Regions from separate parts of the Geobacillus sp. FJAT-46040 genome, predicted to be linked through region 1. Evidence: riboswitches for the same ligand, from Rfam matches in the RefSeq annotation. Region 1 holds a riboswitch; the other holds the start of a gene.
The links. Region 1 has a riboswitch for cobalamin ahead of CD000_RS10770 (ribonucleoside-diphosphate reductase subunit alpha). Riboswitches for the same ligand answer to the same signal wherever they lie in the genome.
Positions count from the first base shown of each region.

Region 2: linked by a shared signal. The riboswitch ahead of CD000_RS06315 ((2Fe-2S) ferredoxin domain-containing protein) and the one ahead of CD000_RS10770 (ribonucleoside-diphosphate reductase subunit alpha) in region 1 are both predicted to bind cobalamin.

Region 1 covers NZ_NISS01000001.1:2,047,272-2,053,221, reverse strand. Annotated here, with positions in the region: gene CD000_RS10780 (C39 family peptidase) at 1-865, opposite strand, end outside; gene asnB (asparagine synthase (glutamine-hydrolyzing)) at 1,153-3,060, shown strand; cobalamin riboswitch at 3,262-3,457, shown strand; gene CD000_RS10770 (ribonucleoside-diphosphate reductase subunit alpha) at 3,587-5,869, shown strand.
Region 2 covers NZ_NISS01000001.1:1,197,954-1,203,903, forward strand. Annotated here, with positions in the region: gene CD000_RS06290 (DNA topoisomerase III) at 1-1,382, shown strand, start outside; gene CD000_RS06295 (glycerophosphodiester phosphodiesterase family protein) at 1,566-2,447, opposite strand; tRNA gene CD000_RS06300 (tRNA-Gln) at 2,622-2,693, shown strand; gene rraA (ribonuclease E activity regulator RraA) at 2,932-3,417, shown strand; cobalamin riboswitch at 3,476-3,669, shown strand; gene CD000_RS06315 ((2Fe-2S) ferredoxin domain-containing protein) at 3,855-4,253, shown strand; gene CD000_RS06320 (energy-coupling factor ABC transporter permease) at 4,254-4,997, shown strand; gene CD000_RS06325 (energy-coupling factor ABC transporter substrate-binding protein) at 5,002-5,295, shown strand; gene CD000_RS06330 (energy-coupling factor transporter transmembrane component T family protein) at 5,279-5,950, shown strand, end outside.

The sequences.
Region 1 (5,950 bases):
GTCCCATTTGAACCCAAGCGTCGATAAAGTCTTGTTTCGGCGCTTTTTGGTTTTTGACAGCGGTCAATGGATCATTGAAATAAATGTACTGCTCATCGTATCCCGTAATGAGCACCGCGTGTTCCCGGTACGTGATTTTGATCGGGCCTTGCGGGGTTTGCCATTCCCGAAAGGCAGAGGGAGGAAGAGGACGAAAGGTGGTGTTGGTGATCACCCAAACCGGTGTGCCTTTGGCCAAGTATGTATAGATGTTCTCAAACGATTGCCCTGTTAAGTCGATGATTTGGTTAGGCAAGTACCGCTCAGCCAACTGCTTGATCGGCTTATGGTACACGCCGTATCCAGGCTTCGATAACGTATACATATCGCCGACAAACCCTTCATTTGGGTGGCCGTAAAACACTTGGCCATTTCGCACTTGATACGGAGTAGGATTTTTCTTGATTTGTTTCGCCAACGTCATCTTATCGACGCGAATGCCGGCATGATTCAAGAGCATGGCCAAGCTGGTTACTTCGCATCCCCTCGGCAGTTCCGGAAGCTGAGACAAAAGGGGGGCGTCAATCAGGACGGATGTCCTTAGCGCTTGTTTCTTTGAAGAGGCAACTGATCGATTCGCCTCCTTTGCTTGATTGCTGGGGGACGGATTGGTTTCTCTGCTGTTTCTGTTCTGTATGAAGGCTTTGATGGCATCGCCTATCTGGGCCGAGCTTGCATAATAGGATAATGAGGCGGCCAATAGCAAGAAACACGAAATATACAATCCGAGCGACAGTTGATCCATCCTCCCGTTTAGAGGTCTTCTCAAGAGAACAAAACAAAGGGAAACGATGAGAAAAGTCAAAAAAAGGATAAACGCTAACAAGCCATTCTCAACTCCTTTGTAACACGTGTGTGTTTTTATCGTAACAGATCGATGTGCAAAAATGGTGAAATTCACACTTTCTCCATACTTTATCGTTAATATTATGAGGAACTGAAAATCTTGCAAGCAGTGTTCCTGAAAAAATGGAAACAGATTGTTTTTGAAACTTGACGTTGTGTACGATAGAATGAAAGTATCTTTGTATCCATCATTTTAGTTTTAAACAAAAAGGTTTTTCGTGTAGTTTTTGGATTCTTCTTAGCAAAGTGGGGGGGACAATCATCGCCATGTGCGGTTTTATTGGCTGTATTCATGATCGCCCAAGAGCGATTGAGCAAACATGGAAAACAACGTTGGTGGAGATGAACCGCCTGATTACCCATCGCGGCCCCGACGATGAGGGGTATTTTTTTGATGACTACGTGAGTTTTGGTTTTCGGCGTTTGAGCATCATCGATCTGGAGGCGGGACATCAGCCGCTGTCTTATGAAAACGATCGATATTGGATCATTTTTAACGGGGAAATTTACAACTATCTTGAATTGCGGGAAGAGCTGGCGGCGAAAGGATATTCGTTTGCGACGCATTCGGATACTGAGGTGATTGTCGCCCTTTACAGCGCCGAAAAAGAAAAAGCGGTCGAAAAACTGCGCGGGATGTTTGCGTTTGTCATTTGGGACAAGCAAGAGAAAACGGTGTTTGCGGCGCGCGATCCGTTCGGCATTAAGCCGTTTTTTTATGCGGAGCAAGGAGACCGCACGTTTTTCGCTTCGGAAAAGAAAAGCATCTTGCTCGCTCTGGGACAGGAGTCGCTAAACGGCGATTCCCTGCAGCATTATTTAACATTCCAATATGTCCCTGAGCCGCTGACGATGTCGGCCGGCATTTACAAGCTGGAGCCGGGGCATTATCTCAAGAAAAAAGTCGGAAAACCGCTCACGATTCATCGTTATTGGAAGGCATCCTTCGACCCCATTCGCCAATCGGAAGAGGAGCTTGTAAAGAAAATCCGCGATGCGCTGTTTGATTCGGTCAACGTCCATATGCGCAGCGATGTGCCGGTCGGTGCGTTTTTGTCGGGAGGCATTGATTCATCGTTCATCGTCGCCATCGCGAAACAATTCCATCCGCACCTGAAGACCTTTTCCGTCGGGTTTGAGCGGGAAGGGTTCAGTGAAATCGATGTCGCAAAAGAAACCGCAGAGAAGCTTGGGGTAGACAACATTAGCTATGTCATCTCACCGCAGGAGTATATGGAAGAGCTGCCGAAAATTATGTGGCATATGGACGATCCGCTTGCCGATCCTGCGGCTGTGCCGCTTTATTTTGTCGCTCGTGAGGCGAGAAAGCATGTCACGGTTGTGCTTTCTGGCGAGGGGGCGGACGAGCTGTTCGGCGGTTACAACATTTACCGCGAACCAGAGTCGTTGCGGCTGTTTGCGCGCATGCCAAACATCGTAAAAGCGGTGTTGCGGGTGATCGCGAAGATGCTTCCGGACGGGATGAAAGGAAAAAGCTTTTTGGAGCGCGGAACGACGCCGCTTGAAGAACGGTATGTCGGCAATGCGAAAATCTATAGCGAAAAGGAAAAAGCGGCGTTGCTCAAAACGTACCAAGAGGGGCGCGAATATACGGCGGTGACGGCTCCTTTTTACCGCGAAACGCTTCATGACCCGCCCGTCAACCGGATGCAGTATATTGATCTTCATACATGGCTAAGGGGCGATATTTTAGTCAAAGCGGACAAAATGACGATGGCCCATTCGCTTGAGCTGCGCGTTCCCTTTTTAGACAAAAAGGTATTTGAGGTTGCTAGGCAAATCGTCCCTGATATGAAGATAGCCAACGGTACGACGAAATATATTTTACGTAAAGCCGCCGAAGGCATCGTGCCGGATCATGTGTTAAACCGGAAAAAATTAGGGTTCCCCGTGCCGATTCGCCACTGGCTGAAAAACGAAATGTATGACTGGGCGAGACAGCTCATCCACGAAAGCGAAACTGATCATCTGTTCCATAAGGACGTGCTCTATCGGCTGCTGGATGAACATGCCCGCCACAAGGCGGACCACAGCCGCAAGCTGTGGACGGTCTTGGCGTTTATGGTTTGGCATCAAGTCTATGTGGAAAAGAAGTACGATTTTGCTTCATCCGCACAAAGCGAGGAGCGGCCAGCGTCTGTTTTGGAGGCGTAGCAGGGAAACGACAGGGCGTTCTAAGGGCGACACCTAGAACGCCTTTTTCGATGGTGCGGACAGTTTCCTTGCCTTTGGCGAAGCGAAAGAGAAAATTTGCTTTCTCCCACTCTTGCAATTCTCCCGGTTTTGGTATATGCTTGTTCCATCAGGATGATCATCTACTATATATTGTTTTGTTCTCTTTTTTAAACAACTATATATCGTTGCACCAAGCAATGGTGTCCATCAGGACTTAATAGGGAATCCGGTGTGAATCCGGAACTGCCCCCGCAACTGTATGTGCGGACGAAATGGGATGGCCACTGGCGGCAAGAGCCATTCGGCGCGCCGCTGGGAAGGCCCCAAAGTAGGACGATGCACGAGTCAGGAGACCTGCCTTGCTTGGAACGTTTCATGTTCTTCGGGGTGTGAGAAGATGAAACGATAGGGGAAAAGAACAAGGGGTTCGTCTGCCTTTTTTCGTCTGTCGTTTCATCCGCTCGCCTGCCCGAGCGGATTTTTTATTGAAGGAGTGGGGAAACGAATGACCGCATTGACGAAAATGATCATCATCGATGACCAAGGGAAGCCGGTTTCTTTTTCACGTGAAGAGTTTGCGTCGCTGATTGGGCAAGCCGCCGCTGGATTCGGCCGTCTGTCGCTTGATGAATACGTCGAGCGTGTTTGGCAGCTTCTCAGTCGAAAGGAGTCCGTCACGGTAGAACAGCTGCACCAAACGGCTATTTTGGAAGGACTTTCTTACATTGATGAAGATGAGCCGGACTGGACATTTGTGTGCGCCCGGCTGTATTTGCGGCAATTGTACCGCGAGGCGGCACGGCAGCGCGGGTACGATGAGCGCAAGCGGTATGGCGATTTCTACTCGCTCCTTGTTGCGCTAACGGAACAAGGGGTGTACAGCCCGTTCTTGCTTGAACGTTATACGAAAGAAGAAGTCGACGCCATCGGTGCGTTTCTTGATCCGGAGAAGGACAAGCTGTTTACGTACATTGGGCTGCGCACGCTTGCGGACCGGTATTTGGCCCGCGATTATGAGCGGCGGTTGTATGAATTGCCGCAGGAGCGGTTTTTGGTCATTGCCATGACGCTCATGGCGAATGAACCGCAAAAGCAGCGGCTTGCGCTCGTGAAGGAAGCGTATTGGGCGTTAAGCAACTTATACATGACCGTGGCGACGCCGACGCTTGCCAACGCTGGGAAGTCGTACGGCCAGCTCTCAAGCTGCTTTGTCGACACGGTCGATGACAGCTTGCAAGGGATTTATGACAGCAATACCGACATCGCCAATTTATCGAAATCGGGCGGCGGCATCGGCGTCTATTTAGGCAAAATCCGGTCGCGCGGCAGCGACATTAAAGGATTCAAAGGGGTCTCCTCCGGCGTCATCCCGTGGATGAAGCAGCTGAACAATACAGCGGTGAGCGTCGATCAACTGGGGCAGCGAAAAGGGGCCATTTCCGTCTATTTGGATGTATGGCATAAAGACATTTTTGCCTTTCTCGATGCGCGGCTCAACAACGGTGACGAACGGCTGCGGACGCATGATTTGTTCACCGGCGTTTGCATCCCTGATTTGTTCATGGAGCAAGTCGAACAGCGCGGCGATTGGTATTTGTTTGATCCGCATGAAGTGCGGAAGGTGATGGGGTTTAGCTTGGAAGATTTTTATGATGAGGAAAAAGGGAGCGGCAGCTTTCGGGAAAAATATTGGCAATGCGTCAACGAACCAAGACTGTCGAAAGAAAAAGTGCCGGCGATCGAAGTGATGAAAAGCATTATGCGCAGCCAGCTCGAGTCGGGGACGCCGTTTATGTTTTACCGCGATGAAGTGAACCGGCAAAATCCGAATCGCCATCTCGGGATGATCTACTGCAGCAACCTTTGCACGGAAATCGCGCAAAACCAAAGCCCAACGGTGATGAAGCGGCAATATGTAAAAGACGGGATGATCATCATTGAAAAAATACCAGGCGATTTTGTCGTCTGCAATTTATCGTCGATCAACTTGGCGCGGGCGGTGACCGATGGGGTTTTAGCGCGGCTCATCCCGATTCAAATGCGGATGCTCGATAATGTCATTGATTTAAACAATATTCCGGTGCTGCAAGCCGGCCTGACGAACGAAAAATACCGCGCTGTCGGGCTTGGAACCTTTGGCTGGCATCATCTTTTGGCGTTAAAAGGCATTCGCTGGGAGTCGGACGAAGCGGTCCGCTATGCCGACGAGCTGTATGAAACGATCGCGTATTTGGCGATTCAAGCGAGCATGGAGCTCGCCAAAGAGAAAGGGAGCTACCCGGCGTTTCCGGGGTCGGACTGGCAGACGGGCGCTTATTTTGAGCGGCGCGGCTACGAAAGCCACGGTGAATTGGATTGGGATCGGCTGAAGCAAGATGTGACCCGCTACGGGATGCGCAACGGCTATATCATGGCCATCGCCCCGAACGCATCGACGTCGATCATCGCTGGCAGCACGGCGAGCATTGATCCCATTTTCTTAAAAGTATACGCCGAGGAAAAGAAAGATTATAAGATTCCCGTTACGGTGCCGGATTTAAACGAACAGACGATATGGTATTACAAATCGGCGTACCATATCGACCAGCGCTGGAGCATCAAGCAAAACGCCGCCCGCCAGCGCCATATCGACCAAGCCATCTCCTTTAACTTCTACGTCGTGAACACGATTAAGGCAAAAGAGCTGCTCGATTTGCATTTGACGGCGTGGAAGTCGGGGCTGAAAACGACGTATTACGTGCGTTCGACATCGGGGACGATCGACGAGTGCGATTCTTGTGCGAGCTGACCATGGGGCGCAACAAACGCCTTTGGTCGGGCTTTCCCTTCCTTGTGCGGGAGGGGCGTCCGAGGTTGGCCGCGCACATGA
Region 2 (5,950 bases), 850 kb from region 1:
TCGCTGCCTTTTGCCAAGGAAAACGGGCGGAAGTCGCCGACGTCCACACAGAGCGGAAAACGTATCAGCCGCCGCTGTTGTTCAACTTATCGACGCTGCAAGCGACAGCGAACAAGTTGTACCGCTTCTCGCCGAAAAAGACGCTTGATGTGCTGCAATCGCTCTACCAAAAAGGGATCGTTTCGTATCCTCGTTCCGATTCGATGCATGTGACGAAAGGGGAAGCGGAAACGTTTCCCGCCATTTTGCAAAAGCTGTCCTCGTTTCCGGCGTACGCTTCGTATTTTCCGCTGCCGCAGCCGTCGATTTTACAGAATAAACGTTATGTAAACGAGAAAAAGGTGACGGACCATTACGCCATTATCCCGACCGAGCAAGTGGTGGATCCCGAGAAGCTGTCAGCCGACGAACGGAAGGTGTACGATTTGGTCGTCCGCCGCCTAATTGCCGCCCACCATCAGGCGGCGGTCATCGATTATACGACCGTCACGACGCTCGTTGACGGCCGGGCCCGCTTTGTTTCGAAAGGAAGACAAGTCGTCGAGGAAGGATGGCGCGCCGTCATCCGTCCGCATGAGGAGGAGAAAGATGCTGCGCTGCCTCTCCTTGAGCGAGGGGAGGCGGGGGAAGCGGCCGCTGTCAAGGTGAAAGAAGGGAAGACCGAGCCGCCGAAACGGTATACAGAAGGCGAACTCATCACTTTGATGAAAACGGCGGGAAAATTTTTGGACGATGAGGAACTGGAAAAAGTGCTCGCCAAAACGGAAGGGCTCGGCACGGAAGCAACAAGGGCGGCGATCATTACCATGCTGAAAGAGCGGAAGTATATTGAAGTGAAAAACAACCTCGTATATGCGACCGACAAGGCGAAAGTATTGATCGAGGCGCTCGGCGGCACGATTCTCGCCTCGCCGGAAATGACGGCGAAATGGGAGCAGCGCTTAAGCGAAATCGGCGAAGGGAGCGCCTCTCCCGCTGCCTTTATGGAACAGGTGAAAAAGTTGGCGCAAAAAGTGGTCGCTGACGCCATCGCCGCCGCGCCGAATTGGAATTTCAGAGGGGTTGACACCGCCTCGATCCAACGGACAAGGAAGAAAAAAACGATGGGCGAGAAGCTTGGACCGTGCCCGCTTTGCGGCGGGACCGTCGTCGACAAAGGAACGTTGTACGGCTGCGACCAGTACGCGAAAACAAAATGCCCGTTTACGATTTCCAAACGCATTCTCGGCAAATCGATTTCGGCGGCCAATGTGAAAAAACTGCTGGCGCAAGGGAAAACGAATGTCATCAAAGGGTTTAAAAAAGGCGAAAAAACGTTTGACGCCATCCTTGTCTGGGATGAAAACGAGAAGAAATTATCGTTTCAGTTTCCGAAGCGGTGACAAGGGCGGGGGAGGAAAGGATGGAGCGCTTGGACAAAAGGCGGACCGATGGCGGACCGCCGATCTGACCTCCTTTTTCTCAAATGATACACCGAATCGGGTCAAATGGGAACGATTTTCGTTTTTATTAACCATGATAACATTATGTAAACAATAAGCTCCCCCTGGCTCCCTGAAGGCGGGTCAATGACGGGGCAAACGACGGCAGGCGGCAATGCGGCCAGGGCGGTCTGGATAATCGGTGAACACACCGTCCACGCCCATGGCGCATAGGCGAGCGAGATCGTGTGGTTCATTGACGGTATAGACGTGAACCATGAGCCCACGGCCATGGGCGGCGCGCACCCACTCTTCGGTGACGGCTGAGAGCGGCAAGCCGATGCCATCGGCATAGACGGCGATTTGTTGCAACAGCTCGTCGCGGCCACTTCGCGCTTCCTTTTCGCCGACCAATTGAATGAGCGGGACGCCGCGCGGGATGAGCGGGCGGAGCGCCTGCAAACTTTCTGGATGGAACGATTGAAACATGACGCTTCCACGCTGGAGAACGCCGTGTTTTTGCAATAGGCGGGCGACCGCCCGTTCGATGCCGGGCTGTTTCGTTTCGACGTACAACGGAACGTTTACACGTTCCGCTTTCAGCATCCGAACCACCTCATCAAGCGTCGGAACGCATTCGCCGGCAAAGCGTGGATCGAACCACGATCCGGCATCCAATTTTTTGAGCTCACGCAATGAAAAATCGCTGACCCGCCATGGCGACCGGTGCGGGTAAACCGTTTCGACATTTGTCGTCCGGGCGAGCGTCGCATCATGCAGGGCAACGAGCTTCCCGTCTTTCGTTGCGCGCACATCGACTTCGATATAATCGGCATTCATGCGGGCGGCGAGGCGGTAGGATGAGAGCGTATGCTCCGGCGCGTGTCCGGACGCGCCGCGGTGGGCGATGACGGTGGTTTTCGGCTGGCTGGGTGGCTGCCAGGCAGCCGCGGCCGCTAAGACGATCGGCAGCGATAACAAAAACAATGCGCAAAGATAGAAGCGAAAAACCGTGATCCGGCGCATAGACATCTCTCCCCTTCCAGTATCATATCGGAAAAACAAGTGCGAGAGAAAACGAGGGGATATAGCAGGGAAAGGGTGCTTGTACCGATAGTGTCGCACATCAAGCAAAAGAATATTCAGGTTGATGCATAACGTGCACCATCATGCCGCATACTGTAAACGACAACAAAACGTTGGGCTATAGCCAAGCGGTAAGGCAACGGACTTTGACTCCGTGATGCGCTGGTTCGAATCCAGCTAGCCCAGCTGAATCGCCGGACGGGGTCCGCTCGCCCCGGCGGCCAAAACGGCTTCCGCCATGTTGTGCGGGGCCGTTTTTTCGTTCGCCGGAAAGCGGGGACGAGAACATCTTTTTATCGTTTTCAGCGGCTCCGCAAGGACACGCATCCGATGCCCGAGCAGAAGCAGCGCCGCAAAAAAATGTGGTGTCGGCAGGATTTTGACGAATGGTGGCGAATGAAAAAAAACGAAAGGGGAGAGGATCATGAAAACAGCTGATTTATGCGATCAATGTTTAGATGAGTTGCAAGTGTGCGAACTTTCGTTTCAATCGTACGGCGGAAAACGGATGTTTTCCGGGCCGATCGCGACGGTCGACGTGTTTGAGGACAACGTCCTTGTCCGTGAAGCGCTCGAGACGGTGCCGCCAGGGACGGTGCTCGTGGTCGATGGAAAAGGCTCGCGCCGCGTGGCGCTATTAGGCGACCGGTTGGCGCAAATCGCCTGCGACCGGGGGCTTGCCGGCGTCATCATCCACGGCTGCATTCGCGATTCGGCGGAAATCGGCCGCATGCCGCTTGGGGTCATGGCGATCGGCACGTGCCCAGTGAAAAGCAAAAAAGAAGGAAAAGGCGCCCGCGACGTTGTGCTCGAGTTCGGCGGCGTCCGCTGGGAGCCGGGCGCATACGTGTACGCCGATGCCGACGGCGTTGTCGTCGCCCGCGAAGATTTGTCGGCAAAAAACGGTTGACGCCTGCCATCAAGTTGTACTACGATGAGAACGGATGCTTGTTCCATGACAAGATCAATAGGCGAGAAACAAACAAGGTGCCTAAGCCTGCTCTAGGGTTTGGGTGAAAAGGGAAGCCCGGTGAAAATCCGGCACGGTGCCCGCCACTGTGATGGGGAGCTTTGCGGCAGCAAGTCACTGAAGGATGCTTCGGGAAGACGCCGTCAAGCGATGATCCTCAGTCAGGAGACCTGCCTTGTTTGGATCGGACGGATGCCTACGGGACTATAGGCAGACGTGCGGGAGAATGATGGCTGCATTGGGCCTGTTTGGGCCGTTTACGGCTTTCGTATACATTTTTCTGCACCTCTGCTGTAGAGGTGCTTTTTCTTTTGCCGAAAACCTGCCCGTCTGTCTGCGCCTAAATTCTATCATTCTAGCCAAAAAGGGGGGATTCGGTGGCGACATGGGATTTGCGGGGAATGAAGCATCATGTGCTCATTTGCAACGGAGGGACGTGCCTCCGCCATGGCGGGGATGATGTGACAACGGCGGTGCGCGAGGAGATCGCCCGTCTCGGGCTTGACGACGCTGTCCATACAACAAGGACGCGCTGCAACGGACGATGCCAAGACGCGTGCGTGATGATCGTCTATCCGCAAGGCATCTGGTATCGACAGATGACGCCGGAGCGGGCGAAGGAGGTTGTGCGCGCCCATTTGGGTGAGGGGGTTCCGATGCGGGAGTGGGCGACGTATGAATACGAAGGCGAATTGGTGTTGACGCCAGCCGGCGAACGGGAGGCGCCAAGCGGAAAACGGAAAACGGAACATGCTGCGAAAGGAGTGAAGGGATAAATGAAGAGAGCGGTTCGATGGAGCGGAATGGCGGCTTTGTTCGTTTCTTATTTTTTGTTGACGAATGAAAATGAAGCGTATGCCATGCACATTATGGAAGGATTTTTGCCTGTCAAATGGGCGCTGTTTTGGTGGCTGTTGTTTTTGCCGTTCTTTGTGTTCGGATTGCGGCGGCTTGTGCATACGCTGAAGCAGCACCCCGAACATAAGCTTCTGATGGCGTTAGCTGGCGCGTTTACATTTGTATTGTCGGCGTTGAAAATTCCATCCGTCACCGGCAGCAGCTCGCATCCGACCGGGATCGGCTTCGGCTCGGTTTTGTTTGGACCATGGGTGATGGTGGTGATCGGCACAGTCGTTCTTCTCTTTCAAGCGCTGCTTCTTGCCCACGGAGGAGTGACGACGCTTGGGGCCAATGCGATGTCGATGGCGATCGTCGGCCCGTTCGTCGCGTACGGAGTGTATCAACTGTGCCGAAAAGGGGGGGTATCCAATCGAGCGGCTTTGTTTCTTGCCGCTTGTTTGTCTGATTTGGCTACATATGTCATGACGTCCCTGCAGCTTGCCCTGGCGTTTCCGTCTCCTGATGGGGGAGTCACCGCCTCGTTTTTGAAATTCGCCGGCATTTTTGCCATTACTCAAGTGCCGTTGGCGGTGACGGAAGGCATCATAACGGTAATCGTCTGGAACTGGCTTTCCTCCTATCAAGCTTCTCCGCTGTTCCAAAAGGAAAAGGGGGCGTAATGCGATGAAGAAAAATGGCTTGCTCGTGTTGCTGGCTGCTTTGCTTGTCATCATTCCTCTTTGGTGGGCGCGCGGATCGGAATTCGGTGGAACGGACGATCAGGCGGAAAAAGCCATTCAAACGCTCAACCCGCATTACCGGCCGTGGTTTGAGTCGATCTTCACCCCTCCAGGCGGCGAAGTCGAAACGCTTCTGTTCTCGCTGCAAGCCGCGCTTGGCGCCGGCGTGATCGGCTACGTCGTCGGGTTGTACAAAGGGCGTTCGGAGCGGAAAAACAGCCATGATTCGCGAGTTTGACCGTTGGGCGTATGACAACCGGCTGCGGGCATGGCGGGCGGAGTGGAAGCTGATCGTGGCGTTTGTTATGCTTGCCGTTGTCATGATGGGCGGCTGGCGCGAACAATGGCTTGTGCTCATCGGAATGGCGTATTGGATTGTCGCTCGTGCACGAGTGCCGTTTTCCGTGTATGGAAAAGCGATGCTCGCCGCCTCCGTTTTTTTAGGGCTCAGCCTGCTGACGCTCGTTGTGTCCGTGTCGGTTCCTTTTCAAATAACTTTCATCGACAGCCAGCTGCAGCCGGCTGCAAAGCTCGCCGTCCGCTCCCTTGCCGCCTGGTCGTGCTTGTTTTTCCTTCTCATTACGACGCCGGCGCCGGACTTGATTGCGGTGCTGAGGCGAATGCGGCTGCCGGCGGCGCTCGTGGAACTTTGCTTTCTTATGTATCGCTTTATCTTTTTGCTCGAGCAGGCGGCCGCAGAGCTAATGCTGGCGTTGCGGGCCCGCAGCGGGGGAACGCATTGGCGGCATGGCGGGATGCTGATGTACCAACTATGGATGAAAACGTGGCAGTCGTATGAAGCGTTCAGCCGTTCGCTTGCGGCGCGTGGAGGCGTCGCGTCGGCTGGGCATACGCATCATCGGGAAAAAGCGCATGTGCCTCTTGTCGATGTT